DNA from 2 places in the Clostridium chauvoei genome. Region 1 is predicted to be linked to the other one. Evidence: riboswitches for the same ligand, from Rfam matches in the RefSeq annotation. Region 1 holds a riboswitch; the other holds the start of a gene.
What was found. Region 1 has a riboswitch for FMN ahead of ribD (bifunctional diaminohydroxyphosphoribosylaminopyrimidine deaminase/5-amino-6-(5-phosphoribosylamino)uracil reductase RibD). Riboswitches for the same ligand answer to the same signal wherever they lie in the genome.
Positions count from the first base shown of each region.

Region 2: it holds a riboswitch for FMN, as region 1 does, so the genes downstream of both, BTM21_RS01095 (ECF transporter S component) here and ribD (bifunctional diaminohydroxyphosphoribosylaminopyrimidine deaminase/5-amino-6-(5-phosphoribosylamino)uracil reductase RibD) in region 1, are expected to answer to the same signal.

Region 1 is NZ_CP018624.1:868,356-871,750, reverse strand. It holds gene BTM21_RS04070 (bifunctional 3,4-dihydroxy-2-butanone-4-phosphate synthase/GTP cyclohydrolase II) at 1-206, opposite strand, end outside; gene BTM21_RS04065 (riboflavin synthase) at 258-908, opposite strand; gene ribD (bifunctional diaminohydroxyphosphoribosylaminopyrimidine deaminase/5-amino-6-(5-phosphoribosylamino)uracil reductase RibD) at 944-2,038, opposite strand; FMN riboswitch at 2,214-2,330, opposite strand; gene BTM21_RS04055 (aromatic acid exporter family protein) at 2,411-3,379, opposite strand.
Region 2 is NZ_CP018624.1:217,036-220,430, forward strand. It holds gene BTM21_RS01090 (Tex family protein) at 1-1,172, shown strand, start outside; FMN riboswitch at 1,222-1,339, shown strand; gene BTM21_RS01095 (ECF transporter S component) at 1,513-2,109, shown strand; gene rimI (ribosomal protein S18-alanine N-acetyltransferase) at 2,169-2,618, opposite strand; gene tsaB (tRNA (adenosine(37)-N6)-threonylcarbamoyltransferase complex dimerization subunit type 1 TsaB) at 2,602-3,318, opposite strand; gene tsaE (tRNA (adenosine(37)-N6)-threonylcarbamoyltransferase complex ATPase subunit type 1 TsaE) at 3,315-3,395, opposite strand, start outside.

The DNA.
Region 1 (3,395 bases):
AACTTATTTGCTATCTCTTCACTTATAGGTGTACAAATTAACCCCTTACCATATGTGGCCATAAAATTTATACTTTCTCCATCTACAAGCTCTGCTGCCATTACTAAATCGCCTTCATTTTCTCTATCTTCATCATCTATAACTATAATCATCTTTCCTTTTTTTATTTCCTTTATTGCTTCTTCTATAGAAATAAATTTACTCATAATCTTAGGGAATTTCTTCCCTTCACCACCCTTCACTCAATATTATAATCACTACATAAATCCATGTTTTATTAGATATTCTCTTGAAATATTAGAATTATTATCTTCAATATCTTTCTTTACATATAAACGCTCTAAATATTTAGCTAAAATATCACCTTCAATATTAACTTTATCTCCTATATTCTTACTAATTAAAGTAGTTCCTTCTTGGCTATGTGGAATTAATGATACACTAAAAATATTATTATTAACCTTAGCTACTGTTAAGCTTATTCCATCAAGAGCAATAGATCCTTTATATACTATATATTTACTTGTAGCTTTATCTGCTTTTAAGGTAATCCAAGTAGTTTGCTCTTCTTTTCTAAAACTAACTATTTCAGCTGTAGAATCAATATGCCCACTTACAATATGTCCATTAATCCTATCATTAATTTTCATAGCTCTTTCTAAATTTAACTTAGAACCTATCTTTAAATAAATTAAATTACTTTTATCTAGAGTTTCTTTCATTACATAAGCTGAAAAAAAATCTTTCCCCTTTTCTGTTATGCTTAAACAAACACCATTTGTTGCTATACTATCACCTATTTTTACTTCATCTAATACTTTTTTGCATTTTATAAATACCTTATATGCTTTCTCTCTTTTTTCTATAAACTTTACTTCTCCTATTTCTTCTATAATTCCTGTAAACATTTATAACCCTCCTAATTAATCTAAAGCTTATAAAGTTAATTGTTGAATTTTCCCACCAATAAAATATCATTATCAAATCTTAAAAGCTCTTCTATTTCTGGCTTATATGCTTCTTCAACTTGTCCAACTCCACCCCCTTCAACAGGAGTTAATGCCTCTTTTCCACCAAAAATTTTAGGAGATATAAATTCATATATTTTATTGGCTAGCCCTTCTTTTAAAAGGGAAAAATTTAAAGTGCCTCCTCCCTCAACAAGAATAGAATCTATATTTTTATTACCTAATATCTGCATTACTTCTTTTAAATTTATTTTGCCTTCTTTTTCTTTTACTTCTATAACTTCTATTCCTTTATTTTCTAGAAGTACTTTATTTGTCTTATTAGCCCCTTTAGTTGTAAAAATAATAGTTTTAGAATAATCTTGATTTTCTAAAACTTTTGACTCTAAAGGAATTCTTAAATTACTATCTAAAATTATCCTAAAATGATCTTTGTTTTTAAAATCTTCATTTCTACACCTTAAATCTGGGTTATCTTTTAATATAGTATTTATACCAACCATTATTCCTTTATATTTATTTCTTAAATTATGGACAAAAGCTCTAGATTTTTCGTTGGTAATCCACTTTGATTTATAATCACAAGTAGCTATCTTACCATCCATTGTCATTGCCCATTTTAAAGCTACAAATGGTTTTTTTTTCATAATATAATGATTAAATATTTCATTTAAAATTCTACAATCCTCTTCTAAAATCCCTACTACTACTTCTATACCTGCTTCTTTAAGAATTTTAATGCCTTTTCCTCTTACTATTGGGTTTAAATCTAAGGTTCCTATTATTACCCTTCTGAATCCATATTTTTTTATTGTTTCAACACAAGGAGGTGTTTTACCATAATGACAACAGGGTTCTAAAGTTACATATAAATCTGCTCCATTTAAATTATCTTTAGCATTTTTTATTGCATTAATTTCTGCATGCTCCTTACCAAACTCACGATGATATCCCTCTCCTATAACCTTACCACTTTTTACTATAACTGCCCCAACTAATGGATTTGGATTAACACTACCTTCCCCTTTCTTAGCTAACTCTAATGCTCTTCTCATAAAAGCTTCATCCATAGATTTATCCTCCCCTAAAAAATAATAAAAGCCCTGAGTATTATTATTCAGGGCTTTTATAAACTTAAAATTTCTATGCAGAAATACACTATATCTATTTATAAAAACAAAAAACTCTGAACTAAAAAAGTTCAGAGCAAAAAATCTATAAATATAATCATAGTTTTAAATTTAAATTTTTCTTCTCTCATCCAGACTATACTGTCGGCCTCGGAATTTCACCGAATCATGCTAAAAATAGCTCGCGGGCTTTACCGCCGGTAGGGATTTTCACCCTGCCCTGAAGAAACTTATTAACTTTTATACTATTATATTATATCTATTCTAAATATTTGTCAATATTTCCTTGTTTTACTAATTCATGATGACATACTAAATTTCATGTTTTAAAGAACTCTTCACAAAATTCCTTTTTATTTCTAAGAATTCCTCCATATCATTTAAAAGCTGAAGTAATTGTGATCTATTTTCAAATTCTTCTCTGGTTTTTGGTAACTCCATTTTTTTAAATTCAGCTCTTAATATATTTAATTTTCTAAGTAGCTCTCTACAATCATTAGCTTCTTTTATATTTTTAGCTACTTCTTTTATAAAGTTTGCCATTATAGTAGTTTGTTTAAAAGACATTGAAAATTTATCAAAATGTAGTCTCATTCTTTTTATAGTATCAAATTGATTTAATCTCATATTTATATAATCGGTATGATATGAATTTGTTTTAAAGAAATTATTGTTTACTATCTTATACGCTGTATTTTTACTTTCATCTAAATTTCTTTCTAACTCATTCATTAATTTTGCTTCATCAATATCTACTGTATGAGTAAGTAAAGACTTTGACATCTTAAACAATATTACTCTAAAAGATTCTTCTATATAATCTTTATTTTTCTTAAATTTATGTTCTAATGATGGCATAAATAAATTAGCAATTGCTGAAGTCCCTATACCAATTAACATAATAAGGATTTCATTTACAATCCAATAAAAATTTATATTTTCAGCTACTAATAAATGGGTTGATAAAACCACCGCTGCTATCATACCTTCTTCAATCTTTAATTTAGATGTTAATGGAATAAATATTATAAGAAAAAGTCCAAAAACTATTGGATTTTGTCCAATAAAAATATATAGAACAAATGATATTCCTTGTCCTATCAAACATGCAAAGGCTCTATTCCTGCCTACTATTAAAGCCTTTTTTCTAGTATCTTGTATACTTAATATAGCTATTACTGCAGCAACTGGCCCAAACTTTAAATTTAAAGAATTGGCAAATATTAAAGCAACTGTTGCAGATATAGCCATTTTAAACGCTAAATTATAAATATGTTTCATTTACTACCTCCGCCTA
Region 2 (3,395 bases), 650 kb from region 1:
CAGGTAAATTCTTAGAAAAGGCAACAGTATTTCCAACAGTACCAAAAAGGGATATAGAAGGTACTAAAAGAATACTTAAAGATCTTGTGAAAAAATATAATGTAGATGTTATTTCTTTAGGTAATGGAACTGCATCAAGGGAATCAGAAGAAGTTATATCAGAAATGCTTTCTGAAATTAAAAATGAAATGGGAAAAGAGTTAGCATATGTTATAGTTTCAGAAGCAGGAGCATCTGTTTATTCAGCATCCGAATTAGCAACAAAGGAATATCCTGATTTAGATGTTACTATAAGAGGAGCTATTTCTATAGGAAGAAGATTACAAGATCCTATGGCAGAACTTGTTAAGATAGATCCTAAGGCTATTGGGGTTGGTCAATATCAACATGATGTAACTCAAAAAAGATTAGAAGAATCTTTAGCAGGGGTAGTAGAAGACTCAGTTAATAAGGTTGGAGTAGATTTAAACACAGCAACACCTTCATTACTAAATCATATAGCTGGAATAAATACAACTATAGCAAATAATATAGTGTTATATAGAGATGAAGTTGGTGGATTTAAAACTAGAAAAGAGCTTTTAAAAGTAAAAAGATTAGGACAAAAGGCTTATGAACAATGTGCTGGATTTTTAAGAGTAATGGAAAGTAAGGAAGCACTAGATAATACTTCTGTTCATCCAGAGTCATATGATATAGCTAAAAAGTTAATTGGATTGCTAGGATATACAAAAGATGATTTACAAAATAAAAATCTTAATGATATAGAAAAAAGAGTAAATGAAAAAGGTTTAAGCAATTTAGTTAAAGAATTAGAAGTTGGGGAACCTACTCTTAGAGATATAATTAAAGAATTACAAAAACCAGGAAGAGATCCAAGAGAAGAGATGCCTAAGCCAATATTAAAGACTGGAGTAATAGAATTAAAAGATTTAACGCCAGGAATGGTTCTTATGGGAACTGTTAGAAATGTTTCGGATTTTGGAGCATTTGTAGATATTGGAGTTCATCAAGATGGTCTTGTTCACAAAAGTCAAATGGCAAATAGATTTGTAAAACATCCTTTGGATATAGTTAAAGTAGGGGATGTAATAAAGGTTAGAATAATGGAAGTAGATGAAAAAAGAAATAGGATTTCTTTATCAATGAAAGATATAAAAGAGGAAGAATAAAATACTTGAAAAATTCAGACAATAGTAATATAATGGAAGTACAATAAAATATTATCTTCAGGGCGGGGCGAGATTCCCCACCGGCGGTAAAGCCCGCGAGCTAATAATTAGCATGATTCGGTGAAACTCCGAGGCCGACAGTATAGTCTGGATGAAAGAAGGTAGAAAGTTAGATTAAAGTTAAAGGTATATTAAAATACTTTTAGTTAATCCATTTTATTTAGAAGCTTTTCGCCCTGATGTATTAAAGTGCATCAGGGTTTTTTGCATTTTGAAGTGGTAAGCATAAAATTTCTAACTTAATGCCCCAGAGGATAGACTTTTGGGAGGAGAGAAAACCATGAATAATCAAAACAAAAATTTGAACAAGTTTGTAAAAATCTCATTACTAGGAGCAATTGCCGTTGTACTAATGTACTTAGATTTTCCTGTAATACCGTTATTTCCTTGGTTAAAAATAGACTTAAGTGATGTTCCAGCACTTATGGGAGCATTTGCTTTTGGACCAGTTGCAGGTATTGTTATAGAACTTATAAAAAATTTATTAATTTTAATAGTTAAGGGAACTGGAACAGTGTTTGTAGGGGAAATTGCTAATTTTATAGTAGGAATTTCATTAGTAGTACCAGCATCATGGTTCTATCACAGAAATAAGAGTAAAAAGACAGCTCTTATAGGAATGGCATTAGGATTTATAGGAATAGAAATAATGGGAATAATAGCAAATGTATATTTCTTATTGCCAGCTTATGGAATGCATATGGAATCAGCTCAATTATTAGAATATGTAACAGTAGGACTACTACCTTTTAATGGAATAAAAGCTGTTTTAGTATGTGGAATAACTTATATGTTATACAAAAAAGTATCAATGGCAATATTTAAAGTTGATTCACATTTTGAACCTAATAAAGATAAAAATCTTACAACAGTATAATATAATTAAAATAGTCATAGTAAATTGAAGTTAATCATTTTACTATGACTATTTTTGTTTTAAAATTTATTATATTGCATTAACACAGCATTTTCTTTATTATCTTCGTAATAACCTTTTCTAAGACCTATATTTTTAAATTCAAAATTTGTATATAAATTTTGTGCTGGAATATTAGATTCTCTTACTTCTAAATTAATTGTGTTGCAATTTAAATCTTCACATAACTTAAATAAACATTGCAATAAATTAGTGGCTATATGATTTTTTCTATAGTTAGGGTGAACCCCTATATTAGTTATGTCACCTTCACCAGCTATAATCCATACGCCAACAAATCCAATAATTCTATTAGATGCTATTTCTTTAGCTACTATATATTTAGCAAGTGGATTATTAAGTTCAGATTTAATAGATTCAATGCTCCATGGCACTGAAAAACAAAGATTACTTATTTCATAAACACCATCAATATCATTAGAAGTCATAAGATTATAAGCTATTTTCATTTTTTAAAGCCAACCTTTTTTCAAGTTCTCTTTCAGCTTGAGGTTTTTTAAGATAAAATGGTGAAGAATTTATATCATCTGATTTACCTTCAAGTAACATTTTAAGTCCAAGTTCACCTAAAGATGAAGCTCTAATTATACTTAGGTGATTCGGAGCAAAGAAAGCATTAGGTAAATTGTCTTTTAAAAACTCTTTATGTTTTTCTAAACCATCACCAGTAAAAATAACTTTTTCATTTTTTTCTTTTAATAAAGCAACTAGATCACTTAAATCAAGTGCATCATAATCTGTTATTGCTTTAAGGTTTCCGTCTTCATTTTTATATAAACAAGTGTAAACACTATCTCTTAAAGCATCCATAATTGGACATATAATTCCATCGAAACATATTAAGGAATATGCAAGAGCATCTAAACTAGAAACACTTATATAAGGTTTATTTGATCCAAAACTTAGACCTTTGACTGTAGCCATTCCTATTCTTAAACCTGTAAATGAACCAGGACCTTTTGAAACAACAAAAGCATCTATGTCATCTATATCTAAATTATTATCTTTTAGAAGCATTTCTACCATGTCCATAATTAATATTGAATGTTCTCTTTTATTATTAAGAGTATATTCACCTATAAGACTATCATCTTTTACAATAGCAGCTGTAGCTACTTTAGATGAAGAATCTATACTTAAAACTATCATATTTCTAACTCCTTTACGTAATTATATCTATCTCCATATGGAGTTATAGTGATTTTTCTAAAATTTTCACCTTTGTC